DNA from 4 places in the Ruegeria sp. YTSA064 genome. Region 1 is predicted to be linked to each of the others. Evidence: riboswitches for the same ligand, from Rfam matches in the RefSeq annotation. Region 1 holds a riboswitch; each other region holds the start of a gene.
The links. A riboswitch is a leader RNA that binds a small molecule or an ion and turns the genes downstream of it on or off. The one in region 1 is predicted to bind cobalamin.

Region 2: it holds a riboswitch for cobalamin, as region 1 does, so the genes downstream of both, AC2FI7_RS02175 (DUF1636 family protein) here and AC2FI7_RS11355 (DUF1636 family protein) in region 1, are expected to answer to the same signal.
Region 3: it holds a riboswitch for cobalamin, as region 1 does, so the genes downstream of both, AC2FI7_RS13635 (hypothetical protein) here and AC2FI7_RS11355 (DUF1636 family protein) in region 1, are expected to answer to the same signal.
Region 4: it holds a riboswitch for cobalamin, as region 1 does, so the genes downstream of both, AC2FI7_RS18180 (DUF4198 domain-containing protein) here and AC2FI7_RS11355 (DUF1636 family protein) in region 1, are expected to answer to the same signal.

The regions. Positions count from the first base shown of each region.
Region 1 is NZ_JBXWNK010000006.1:261,655-264,944, reverse strand. Features, by position in the region: gene AC2FI7_RS11365 (peroxidase family protein) at 1-304, opposite strand, end outside; gene AC2FI7_RS11360 (catalase family protein) at 323-1,390, opposite strand; cobalamin riboswitch at 1,722-1,929, shown strand; gene AC2FI7_RS11355 (DUF1636 family protein) at 2,167-2,523, shown strand; gene AC2FI7_RS11350 (ABC transporter ATP-binding protein) at 2,520-3,290, shown strand, end outside.
Region 2 is NZ_JBXWNK010000001.1:434,933-438,222, reverse strand. Features, by position in the region: gene cobW (cobalamin biosynthesis protein CobW) at 1-690, opposite strand, end outside; gene AC2FI7_RS02175 (DUF1636 family protein) at 687-1,067, opposite strand; cobalamin riboswitch at 1,152-1,354, opposite strand; gene AC2FI7_RS02170 (NAD(P)-dependent oxidoreductase) at 1,500-2,447, shown strand; gene AC2FI7_RS02165 (glycosyltransferase family 2 protein) at 2,738-3,290, shown strand, end outside.
Region 3 is NZ_JBXWNK010000008.1:125,112-128,401, reverse strand. Features, by position in the region: gene AC2FI7_RS13645 (DNA polymerase III subunit gamma/tau) at 1-661, opposite strand, end outside; gene AC2FI7_RS13640 (protein-tyrosine phosphatase family protein) at 832-1,335, shown strand; gene AC2FI7_RS13635 (hypothetical protein) at 1,339-1,746, opposite strand; cobalamin riboswitch at 1,834-2,054, opposite strand; gene AC2FI7_RS13630 (alpha/beta hydrolase family protein) at 2,176-3,033, shown strand; gene rsgA (ribosome small subunit-dependent GTPase A) at 3,068-3,290, opposite strand, start outside.
Region 4 is NZ_JBXWNK010000012.1:168,389-171,678, forward strand. Features, by position in the region: gene AC2FI7_RS18175 (aldehyde dehydrogenase family protein) at 1-1,366, shown strand, start outside; cobalamin riboswitch at 1,479-1,681, shown strand; gene AC2FI7_RS18180 (DUF4198 domain-containing protein) at 1,848-2,594, shown strand; gene cbiM (cobalt transporter CbiM) at 2,601-3,212, shown strand; gene AC2FI7_RS18190 (NikL family nickel/cobalt ECF transporter subunit) at 3,209-3,290, shown strand, end outside.

The DNA.
Region 1 (3,290 bases):
GAACGGTCGTGCCTTGCGGGCACAACAAGGTAAGCGGGCTGCCATCTATCTGTGTTCTGCGGCGAAACAAGTCGGCCACTTCACTTTCCGATGGCAGGATCGGTGAGGGATCTTCGGGCGGTGTGTGACGACCAATCCAGCGGTTGGAATAGACGCCCGGCCAGCTGGTATAGTCCGCACACAATGTATAGGGTCGCGGCCGGTGCACCCGCGCTGCATTCGCAAGCCTCATGGCTGAGATATAGCTTGTCGTGCGTGGTGCGATCTTGAACCCAAGATTGATAAGATCATCAATATTCAGCATCTAAATGGCTCCAATTGATCATCGGTTTGGAAAACGGGCGCGCGCGAGGCTGAGGTAAGTCTTAAGCCGGATTTCGTTGATCGGACCCAGAGGTTTGTGCTCGGCGGTCACACGCCATGGCGAAAATGAAAGGGTATCACCATCGAGCGGATCAAATTCTGCATCTCTTTCGATGGTAATATCTGCGATGGGTGTAACCGTGCGATGAAACGGGTCAAGTGGTGCGTCTGGCTGTGGATCGCAGGCCCATCGGACGCGGTTGTCGAGCGGATCGAAGTCGCCATCATTACGCGGTGGTTCGATTATACAGAACTCAAATCGATTGCCGTCACCGGCGACGTCCTGACGGAGTTTCCGGCTGATGCCGTCATGCTCGTCCACCGGTTTAGTTGCTACCTTATGTCGAACGCTGCGGGCGAGGTATCGTACTGTCAGGTCAGTCCCCAGCCGATAGGGCGTCGTTGACCAGAAATGCGCCTCGAATGGCGACTGCATGTAGTTCGAGGCAAAATCGCTCGCAGTCTGAAGACGTCGCCTGCCTTTTTGTGTGGCAAATGCGTGAAACAGGGCCACCAACCCTCGAGTGATCAGCTTCAATGACCAGCTGCGACGCTTATTTGACGCGTGCTGTAGGGCTTGCAGCGTGGCGATCAGGCTGCTTAGCCGTTCATAATCGTCGGAAAGGTAACTGGGGAAAGTGTCCCGATCGACAAGAACAAAGTCGAACTCATCGCTGATTTGCGAGATGTTGAGTTGTGAAAGCGCCTCGACGTCGATCAGTTTGGTGCCCGGCACATCAAATAGTTTGACCGCCATTCCATGGGCATCGGTTTTACGATCATCCAGATGCGCACCGTTGGAAAAGCGAACTGCTGCAGAATAACTTGCTGCTTTTTCGAAAAGGCCATGGCGCAACCTTTCCGGCAGATCGTCCCGGATTGTGAAAGTGGCTTTGACACACCCATGGCTGCGCCCATGTTGCGCTCTTAACCTTCGACCTTTCCACTTCGCGATCGCTTCAAAATTCTGATCGATGATATCGTCAACCACGTCTTCAGGTGAAGTGTTTGGCAAATAATGTGTCAACGAACCCCCTTTCCCGAGCAAGCCCAGGCAATAATTAACCTCTACAAATATGTCTGACAGCCAACCCCTTCTAAATGCCCGCAGATTAACCCTTTTTGGTTTTTCTTTCAAATGAAGTGACTTATGGCAGCCTTATTGCCTCAATCCTTTCGACCTCAAACAGCCGTTTTCGCGTCAGAATGAAGTATACCGGTCAATAATTGGTAGGGTGGGATCAATCGATTTACGACTTCCAAACGGGCGCGGTTGGCGCCGTGTTCGCTAGCGTTGCGTTGGCTTACCTTGGAAGACTTATGCTGACAGAAAGTTATTGACGCATTTCTTGATCTCGGGCACTCAGGCAGCAGATGGTTCCCAACGATACGTCAGAGGGATGAAAAGGGAATACGGTGAGGAATGCCACGCGGCGCCAATTCCGTAACTGCCCCCGCAACTGTAAGCGGTGAGCTATGCCAAATAGCCACTGACCCCAAGGGTCGGGAAGGTTGGCCAAGCGCGGACCCGCAAGTCAGGAGACCTGCCATCAATTGTTCAACCAACCCGGGGCGGGGCGTCCTGGAAGGAGGTATTGATGGCACGTTATACACGTGTGTGCACGACTGGCAGCTTCCGTCTGCGCTTGGAAACAAGCGGAGTGAGAAATGCGAAAATCGCTGATCAATACATTGTCGACAACGTGAACCGCCGACGCGGGGTGCCCAACGCGGTGTTCAGAATACTCAAAACGTTACGATATAGCATAGCAATAACTTTAATTGCGCAATAAAGGTGGCGAGATGACGAACAATGTTGATCATATCCTTCTTGTCTGCGCGAGCTGCAGAAGTGGCGAAAGTGCAGACAAAGTACCCCAGGCTTTGAAGCATAAATTGCCGAGGGAATTTGTGATCCGCTCTGTGAATTGTATGGCGGGTTGTGAAAGGCCAACCACCATCGGCTTTCAGGCCCGTGGCAAAGCACAATATCTATTTGGTGACATTTCTACAGATAAAGATTTGGACGCGATCGTTGAATTTGCCCATCAGTATCTGCGCAGTGGCGATGGTTGGACAAAAGCCACTGATCGGCCACGGGCATTGTTCACAAAAACTCTCTCACGCCTGCCGCGTATTGAGCTTGAGGAAGCGCTATGACCAAGCAAAGCTTTCTGATAGCCGAAAATCTGGAATATTACGCGCTTAACGGAGATATCTTGTTGCAAGGCGTTTCGTTCGCCTTGGACGAGGGCGCTATTCTTGCGATCGCTGGTCCGAACGGGGCAGGTAAAACAACGCTTTTGAATCTACTCTGTGGTGCCGAGGCACTGGCATTGGGGGATGTGCGTATGAATGGACAAAGCCTCAAGCACCTATCCGCAAAAGAACGCGCCCGCATGATAGCCGTTGTCAGCCAGCAGGAATTTCCTGACGGGCGTCTGTCACTGCGTGATTATGTGGCATTGGGTCAGATCCCCATACGCGCAGATCGCTCGGCCGAAGATCATGCGCGCGAACTGAACCGGATATTAGACCTCACCCATTTAGGCATGTTGGCGGACAAGCGGATGGCTCAGCTTTCTGGGGGTGAGCGTCAGCGGGCTCATATTGCTCGCGCCTTGGCACAAAACCCCTCGTTGCTGTTTCTCGATGAACCCACAAATCATTTGGATCCGGACGCAAAGGGGCGGATGCTATCGCTGGTCGCTGATCTTGGGGTCACAGTGGTAATGATCGTGCACGATTTGGTCATGATCCCTGAATTTGCCACACATGTTGCTTTGATGAAATCCACGCACCTGACCGGATTTGGCACTGTTGCCGAAGTTCTGACGCCCGAACGGGTCCGTGAAACCTTTGGCGTGGATTATCTGTGCTTTCACCATGAGGGTCGCGTGATACCGGCTCTTGATATCCGAAGAACC
Region 2 (3,290 bases), on a different contig from region 1:
GGCAGCTTCAAGGCCCAAGACAACGCGCACGTCCACGACACCTTCGGCGACTTCGACGACGGGTAGGGGGCGAGGGGCTTTGGCCGCGATGACCTCTTTGGCTTTGGCGACACCTTCGGGACCGGCCAGATCGGGCTTGGTCAGCAGGATGATGTCGGCGCAAGAGATCTGATCTTCAAACACTTCCGATAGTGGCGTCTCGTGGTCGATCGACTCATCGGCGAGGCGCTGGGCGTCTACCGCTTCGACATTGGGTGCAAACCGACCAGCGGCAACCGCTTCGGCATCGGCCAAAGCGATCACGCCGTCGACTGTGATTTTCGAGCGAATGTCTGGCCAGTCGAACGCTTTAAGCAGCGGCTTAGGCAGAGCCAGGCCCGAGGTTTCGATCAGAATGTGATCGGGGCGCGGCTCCAAGGCCATAAGCGCTTCGATCGTGGGAATGAAATCGTCGGCCACAGTGCAGCAGATGCAGCCATTGGCCAGTTCCATGATGTTTTCTGCTGGGCAATCCGGGATTGCGCAGGATTTCAGGATATCGCCATCGACACCCACATCGCCGAACTCATTGACTACAACAGCCAAGCGCTTGCCTTGCGGGTTCTGCATCAAATGCTTGACCAGTGTCGTTTTGCCCGAGCCCAGAAAGCCGGTGATCACGGTGACGGGCAGTTTTTCGAGATTGCTCATTTCAGGGCTCCAATCGGGGGAATACGGGCCGCGCAATTCTTGCGGAAGTGTTCGGGGCGTTCACGCCATTTGACCAGCCCGTCCTCGGTCTGAAGGTACTTGGTGGCACCTTCAATGATGGTTTCGACGTGATCGGTTTCGCTGAGGTGTTCGTAAACGAATGTCCAGCGATCAGGTCCGCCACGCAGCACGATAGAACAGCCCTCATCGCAGTTTGAAAGGCATTCTACTGCTTTCAAGGTGATGCCCTCGGGCAGGGCGGCCTGTTCAAGCGCTTTGTGCAGCAATGTGCCGGGGCGTTGGGCGTCGTCTTCGACGGGTAGGCCGCGACGGCATGTAGTGCAGACCAGCAGCTCGACCGGTGTGGTCTCGGTCATGTCTCTCATCCCCCCAATCCTCTTCGTGGGGGACGGGGTTTCATGCGGGCCGATCAAAGCCCCACACCGGAACACCCCGTCCGGTTTCATCTTCGGGCGTTGGCAGGTCTCCCGGCTTGCGGATGTCAGAGCAGTGCTCTGTCGGATGTCCCGCCTTCCCGGCATTCGCCAGTGGCTTGGGCACCCTCTCCGGTCACGGTCGCGGGGGCGGCTGCGTTTGACGGAAAATCCGCTGACGCATTCCCTTTTCATCTGCTGCTGCAGACACCAACACTTGGCTCTTGGGACAGCATTACCCCCCTTGTCAAGCGAGTCTCGCTCAACAGTGCGTACAGGGGCAAAAAAGCGACCTCTGAGGGTCGCTGGACGGCATGACTTAGGTCAACAGGCGTGTTCGCATGTGCATCGAAAGACGAACAGGGAGAGCGTCATATGAAAGTAGGCTTCATCGGGCTGGGAAACGTGGGCGGAAAATTGTCGGGCTCGCTGCTGCGCAATGGGATTGACCTGACCGTTCATGACCTCAACCCTGATCTTGTGTCTGGATTTGTCGCGCAGGGTGCGAAGGCAGCTGAAAGCCCCGCTCAATTGATGCGGGATTGTGACGCTGTGATTACCTGTCTGCCATCTCCTGCCGCCTCGGACGCGGTAATGCAGGAGATGCTGTCCGAAGTGACATCCGGTAAGATCTGGATGGAAATGTCCACCACCGACGAAGCGGGAGTAAAACGATTGGGTGCTTCGGTGATCGAACGTGGGGGGGCTGCAGTCGATTGCCCGGTATCGGGCGGATGTCATCGGGCGGCTACGGGCAATATTTCGATCTTCGCAGGCTGCGATCGAGAAACATTTGAGCGCATTCTGCCGTTCCTGACGACGATGGGGCGCCGCGTTTTGCACACAGGCGATTTGGGATCGGCCTCAGTGTTGAAGGTGCTAACAAACTATTTGGCAACCGCAAATCTGATCACTTGCGCCGAGGCTTTGGTGACCGCAAAGGCCGCAGGGATGGATCTTGGCACGACCTATGAGGCGATCAAAATTTCGTCGGGCACATCATTTGTGCACGAAACGGAAAGCCAAGTGATTCTGAATGGGTCCCGCGATATTTCATTCACCATGGATCTGGTCAAAAAGGATATCGGTCTGTTTCAGGAGGTCGCCGACCGCGCCGGGGTGCCGCTGGAGATAAACCCGGTGATGATGGAAATCTTCGACGACGGAATCGCACGCTACGGTGACCGTGAACTTTCCCCTAACATTATCAAACGCCTTGAGGACGCCACGGGACTGGATATCCGTGCACCGGGGTTCCCCGCCGAAATGCAGGATGATGAGCCGGAAGAGCCGGGTTACGAAGTGGTTCCTCAGAATCGGTGAAACATATTGTGCTGACGTTCAGGAAGAGTTTCGTTTGTTGATGCCACGGTTATCTGCGGTTCGGAGGTGGTTATTCGGATTGTCGCAGGAAAGTTCTGATCAAGTCAGCGGTTAACTCAATATTAGTTGGCGCTGAATGCATATTGAGTTCCATCATTTTCATCAGCCCCCCTGGGGGCCGAGGTGCGGTAGCCAGTTCTTCCTGGAACTTGCTGCGTTGGACAAATTCTGGAGGCTATTCTAAACAGATCAACAATAGTCCGATAATGGCACAGGCAAGAGTTTAACTTATGGGAAACGAGACCTTTCTCATCGTGACGACGATGAAGAACGAAGGGCCATTTATGATCGATTGGGTGGCTTACAATCGCGCAATCGGGTTCAATGATATCCTGATCTACACCAACGACTGTTCTGATGGCACAGATGTCATCGGTGATCGGATGCAGGCCTTAGGCTGGGCGCATCATGAGCGCAACAAGGTCGGACCACGCGCTGCGCCCCAGAACCGGGCTTTTACCCGATCTCGCAGTCATCCAAGCTATCAGTCCGCAAATTGGATCATGAGCCTGGATGTGGATGAATACATCAATATCCGTTTGCCTGAAGGCAATGTTCAGTCACTGGTAGAGGCAAGCGGTGAAGCTGATGCAATATCGATCTGTTGGCGTATGTTCGGAAATGCCGGCTTAAACGACTTTGTCGATCAACCTGTCCCTGAGACATTCTTTCAGGCGGCCACCGAAGACAGCTACCCCCATCACCGGACAAAAGGTTTCAAAACGCTATTCCGAAATAACGGCAAGTTCAGCCGGTTTCGCGCCCATCGCCCTCGGATAAATC
Region 3 (3,290 bases), on a different contig from region 1:
CGGCTCGGGTGATTAGCGCCAATGCGTCATCGGCGATCTGCGCTTTCTCGGATTCAGCGATCTTGCGCAACAGGCCGATCATATCTTCGGGTTCGATCCGCCTCAAATCGAAACGTTGGCAGCGCGACAAAACCGTGACCGGGACCTTGCGGATCTCGGTCGTGGCGAAGATGAATTTCACATGCTCGGGTGGTTCCTCAAGCGTCTTGAGCAGCGCGTTGAAAGCGCTGGTCGAGAGCATGTGGACCTCGTCGATAATGTAAATCTTGTAGCGTGCGCTGGCGGCACGGTAGCGGACACTGTCGATGATTTCACGGATGTCGTTCACACCAGTCCGGCTGGCGGCATCCATCTCCATCACATCAACGTGGCGGCCTTCCATGATGGCGACGCAATGCTCGCACTGACCGCAGGGTTCGGTGGTGGGTTTACCTTCGCCATCAGGCCCGATGCAATTCATCCCCTTCGCGATGATCCGGGCTGTGGTTGTTTTACCGGTGCCACGAATGCCGGTCATGATAAAGGCCTGGGCGATCCGGTCCGCCTCGAACGCGTTTTTCAGTGTGCGTACCATCGCGTCCTGACCGACCAGATCGGTAAAGGTTTCAGGACGGTATTTGCGGGCAAGAACCTGGTAGGCGGGGCTTGGCGTATCGGTCATGTCTGCTCTGTCGGATTCGAATTACGCCGCAGCGTAGAGGCCCCCGCTGCCCGCGTCCACAGCAAGCCGCGAGGATTTTCATTTTGGATTGCCGTCCGACGCGGTTAATATCGTACAGTCTAAGACCAGCCAGAAAGATTTTCTGATCAGCGTTTCGGGGGGAGCGTAGAATGGCTCAGATTGTTATCCATGCACTTCAAGTGGGCGGGGGCTCGCTTGCGTTAACCTCAATGCCAGGGCGAGGAGGAGACTATTCCGGTGATCTTGATGCGGTTACCGGATGGAAGCCCGGCCTTATTCTGTCAATGACCACTGAGGTCGAGATGATCCTTGATGGCGCCAGGGATTTTGGGGCCGATGTTCGCAGCCGCGCTTGTCGCTGGGTTCATCTGCCAGTCGAGGATTACGGTATACCCTGCAACGACATTGATATGCGCTGGGCGGATGCCAGCGAGTCTGCTCGCCACGCATTGTCGGGTGGAGGCCGAGTACTAATCCACTGCAAAGGCGGATGTGGCCGCTCTGGTATGGCTGTATTGCGCTTGATGGTCGAGTGTGGAGAGCACCCGGACGAGGCATTGAAAAGGTTGCGAGCCTTACGCCCATGTGCAGTTGAAACCGACGCGCAGCTGCGCTGGGCGACTGCGCCTGCCAGTGTCCTGGTAGCCGAATAGCGATCAGGCCGACGGACGGTATTCAGCCTGCGCCCGAGTGTTTCCGCTCAGGGCTAACACTTCCAGCATTGCGCACGGCGGTCGGGACAAGGTGCCTGCAGGGATGGGGCGCGAGTCCGTGCCAAACATCAGGTCTGCATAGCTGTCCAGATGGTCGATCGCGACGTCTGAATCGGCATCACAGAACACTCGGGTTTCTTCCGGACCGGAGCGAAATCGGGCGGTGCATCCACTGGTGCAATGAGTCAGATCGCAGCTTCCTTCGATTCCGAATCCTGCGGTGGTCGTGGGGCCAGCTTTTCCAACCGAATTGGCCAGTGCCCGTGCCATTCGTGCCAAAGCGGGGCAGTTTTTCCCGGTCCGTTGGCAAATTGTTGCCGAGAATTTATGCGTGTTGGTCTTCCAGATCATTCATGCGCCCTCCGCGCAGGGCAGGGGCATCAATCAGGAGGGACAGCATGCATGCGGTCTTGCCCTGCCCGGACACCCCGCCCGAGTTTCAGTTTCGTTTTGATGGCAGGTCTCCTGACTCGCGGGTCATTGCTTTGCCGACCTTCCCGGCCTTCAAGGCCAGTGGCATTTCGACATCGCTCTCCGCTTACAGTTGCGGGGGCAGTCTCGGACTGGGTTCGTTCCGGGTTTATCCGGGCAGAACCGCACCGTGTTCCCTTTTCATCCCGGCCCGGTTGGGCGCGAGAACCATCACGTCATCGCTAGCGGTACAATCGTTCGGGTGTCAAGAAGATTGATCATGGCATGTGACGCACGGTCTAGCCACGTCAACCTTGACTCGGCGCGCCTTGGGTGAACTGATCGGTTCAGTTGATTTCAGAGGGCACCATGTTGGACACACAGCAAGCGGTTGTCACCGAGGACATTCAGTTTCAGTCCGGCCCGGCAATACTGTCGGCCCGGCTCTATCATCCAGTCGCAAAACCGGACAAAGTTGTTGTGATCAACGGCGCAACCGGTGTGCCCCGAGATTACTACCAACATTTCGCAAGTTGGCTTGCAGAAGCGCACGGCATGGCCTGCCTGACTTATGACTACAGGGATTTTGGTCACTCTCTGACAGGCTCACAAAAGCAATCGCGTGTCACCATGGCGGATTGGGCGCTGATCGACATTCCGGCTGCACGGACCGAAATGCGGCGGAGGTTTCCACAGGCCAAGCTTTGGAGTATCGGGCATTCTTTGGGCGGGATGTTTGGTCCGGTCCAACCCGATTTCGATCAGATCGACAGGATGATATGTGTCTGTTCCGGCCTGGTAACGCTGAGGGATCATCCTTGGCCTTACCGCGCTTTGGCGACGTTGTTCTGGTACGGTCATGCGCCCCTGGCGGTACATGCGCTCGGGTATTTGCCTGGAAAGGCTTTGGGTTTTGGAACAAATCTGCCTTCCCAAGTTTACTGGCAATGGCGCAAATGGTGCACAGCGCCTCAAAGCTATGTACCCGAAATCGGAAACACCTTGCCGGCAAACCGCTGGGCCGACATGGGCAAGCAAGTTGACATATTCGCCTTTGAGGATGATCAGGTTGTGCCCCCCGAGGCGGTTTGGCGGCTTGCCGATCTCTATGGTTCTGGCGCGCGGCGCCATCCGCTTTCGGCAAATGAATTCGGGTTATCTGAAGTCGGCCATATCGGCGCGTTTGCCCGGCGAAACGCTGCCGTCTGGCCCCGGTTGATCGCCTGAACTGCTGGGCACCGGTAACCGGTGCCCAGAATGGTCAAAGTCCCTTGCGGGATTTTTTCTCGTGCATCACGCTGCGCACCATTTTTCCAAACGCTTTATCGCGTGCGCGTGCCTGTGCCACCGAAGCCGAATTGTGCTGATCTTCGCGACGCAGCTTGCGCCATCGGTCCAGCCGTGCTGGATCAAGTGCACCGGATTCGATTGAAGTCTGTATCGCACAGCCGGGCTCGGTGTCGTGCTGACAATCAGAGAATCGA
Region 4 (3,290 bases), on a different contig from region 1:
TCTGAACCCGTTTGATCTTGAGAAAATCGGCAGTGTCGAGGTTAAAAGCTGGAACGATATCAATGTCATGCTGAATGTGGCACACGGTCTGCACCGTGATCGAGGCACTTGGTTGCCTGCTTACAGGCGGATTGAGGTTCTGAAGAATACAGCTCGGATCATGTCCGGCCGCGCGGAAGACCTTGCGATGCTAATCGCCAGCGAAGGTGGCAAACCCTTGATTGACGCGCGCATCGAAGTGACGCGTGCCATTGATGGTGTCGAGCTGTGTATCCATGAGATCTGTCAGATGGCGGGTCGGGAAATACCGATGGATCTGACGGCGGCAGGATCGGGTCGGATTGCCTTTACACAGCGTGAACCTATCGGCGTAGTGGTTGCCGCAAGCGCGTTTAACCATCCGTTGAACTTGATCGTACATCAGGTGGCCCCGGCTGTGGCCACTGGATGCCCGGTCCTCGTCAAACCGGCACTTGATACACCACTGTCATGCGAAGCATTTGTCGACATCCTGTACGAGGCTGGCCTACCAAAGGAGTGGTGCCATCTGACGATTTGCCAAAATGATGTAGCTGAACGGATGATCACGGACGCGCGTGTCGGATTCTTTTCTTTCATCGGATCGGCACGTGTCGGTTGGATGCTGCGCTCGAAGCTGGCGCCGGGGACGCGATGCGCGTTGGAGCACGGCGGAGCGGCGCCAGTTATCATCGATGAGACAGCCGACATTGATGCCATGATCCCCTTGTTGACCAAGGGTGGATTTTATCATTCCGGTCAAGTTTGTGTCTCGGTTCAGCGTGTTTTTGCTCCATCAGGGATGGTGGAAACGGTCGCTCGAAAGTTGGCAGAAGCCGCCTCAGCGCTGAAGGTGGGTGATGCCCGTGACGCCAGCGTGGAATGTGGGCCACTGATCCGTCCGGGTGAAGTTGATCGAGTAGAACAATGGGTAGACGAAGCGGTTGCGGGAGGTGCCCGCGTAATGACAGGGGGTAAACGGCTGGGCCGAACGACCTATGCTCCGACTATCCTTCTAAACCCACCCGCTGATGCGAGCGTGTCCACCTCCGAAATCTTCGGGCCGGTCGTTTGTGTTTATGAATATGATGATCTTAGTGCTGCATACGAAGCTGCAAACGCTCTTCCTTTTGCATTTCAGGCGTCGGTCTTTACCAAATCCCTGGATACAGCAATGCATGCCGTGCGGTATTTGGACGCCACGGCCGTCATGGTGAACGATCATACTGCTTTTCGGGTCGACTGGATGCCATTCGCGGGTCGCCATCAATCAGGGTACAACACCGGCGGTATCGGCTACACCATGCATGACATGACGCAAGATAAGATGGCTGTAATACGGCTGTGAAGAAGCTGTCAGGATCGATCCGATGCTGGTCGAGCGAATGTGGGTACTCTAATTTCGCAAATGGCCCGCTTAGTGACGGAAACGATTGTTGACCGTGCTTTGCATGTTCTGGCATGAACACGCCATGTTCGGCTCCGGGGGATTCCCCTGGAAGCAATAGGGAATGTAGTGCGGTGCTCTTCGCGCCAAATCTGCAACTGCCCCCGCAACTGTAAGCGGCGAGCGCGGCTGACAATGCCACTGGGATATCCCGGGAAGGCCAGCATAGCGCTTTGACCCGCAAGTCAGGAGACCTGCCGAACACGCGCCCTCGGAAAGGGTGCTCATTGTCGGCGACGGGGTGTACGCTGTATCTGTTTGTCTCGGTCGACGAACGGACGCGGGCCCTCCCCAAGTCAAAACCAAATATGTGCCGGGGAAGGCGCGACCTGAGAAGGACTGAGTTTTGAAGAAATTGCTTTTGGCAGCAGCTGCTGCAGTGATGCCTGCGTTTGCGAGCGCTCATTTCCTAATGGAATACACAGAAAACACGATGATCGAGCGACCCGGTGATGTGCCGGTAAAGCTGATATTCTGGCACCCGTTTGAAGCTGGTCATGTGATGACGCTTGAAAAACCGGAAGAATTCTATGTGATCCACAACGGCAATAAAACCGATCTGCTGGACACATTGGAAGAAACCACATTTGACGGCCCAGACAACAGCGCCAAGGCGTTCAAAGGCTCGGTCCCGGTGAAGCGTTCGGGCGACTATGTGGTGGTGACCGTTCCTACGCCTTACTACGAAGAATCTGAGGATATTTATATCCAGCAGATCACCAAGGCCTATCTGAACCGAAATGAACTGCCCACCGACTGGGATCAGCCGCAAGGTCTGGCAACAGAAATCCTGCCGCTGAACAAGCCCTACAACATCATTGCGGGCTCAACTTTCACGGGTCGCGTGCTGAGCGAGGGCAAACCAGTTGCAGGGGTCGAGATTGAGATCGAATACATCGCCGCCGCCCCTGACCTGAAAAGCACGGGTGCCGCTGCACCGACGGTGTCACCGCTGCCAGGTGGTGCGCTGGTAGCGATTTCGGACGAGAATGGCTATTTCAGTTTTGGTGTACCCAAAGCCGGTTACTGGGGTTTCGCCGCTCTGGGCTCTGGTCCGAAAACCGAGCATGAAGGTAAAGAGCTGAGCCAGGATGCCGTGATCTGGATCCGCGCCTGGGATCTGGAGTAAACCCTTATGCACATTGTAGATGGTGCTCTTTCGAACCCTGTCGTAATCGGCGGTGCGATCGCTGCTGCAGGCGGGATTGCAATGGGGCTGAGGTCGCTGGATCTGGATCGCATTCCCACAGCGGGTGTTCTGTCAGCCAGTTTCTTCGTTGCTTCGCTGATTCATGTGCCGATTGGCCCATCTTCTGTGCATCTGATCCTGAATGGCCTGGCCGGGCTTTTGCTCGGTTGGGCCGCCTTTCCGGCTTTGTTTGTAGGGCTGCTGTTACAGGCTGTATTCTTTGGATTTGGCGGATTGACTGTGCTTGGGATAAATACGCTGAATATTGCCCTTCCGGCGGTACTGACCTGGATGATCTTTGGCCGCCTCATCGCCCGAGGCTCGGCCATTCAGGGGGCGATTTGGGGCGGTATCGGGGGGGCGTTCTCAATCGCAGCCACAACCGCGTTTGTTGCCATTTCACTGGCGATGTCCGGTGACGCGTTCCTGCCTGCGGCCAAGCTGGTGTTTTTCGCCCATATACCGGTTATGGGCATTGAAGCCATGCTTACGGGGTTTGCCGTGATGTTGGCGCGCAAGGTGAAACCGGAACTGTTCAAAAAGGCGGTTTTAACATGAAACAACTGGTTGTTATTGCCACGCTGATGCTCACACCGATTTCGGCCCTCGCACACAAGGTCATCGCGGGGGTTTTCC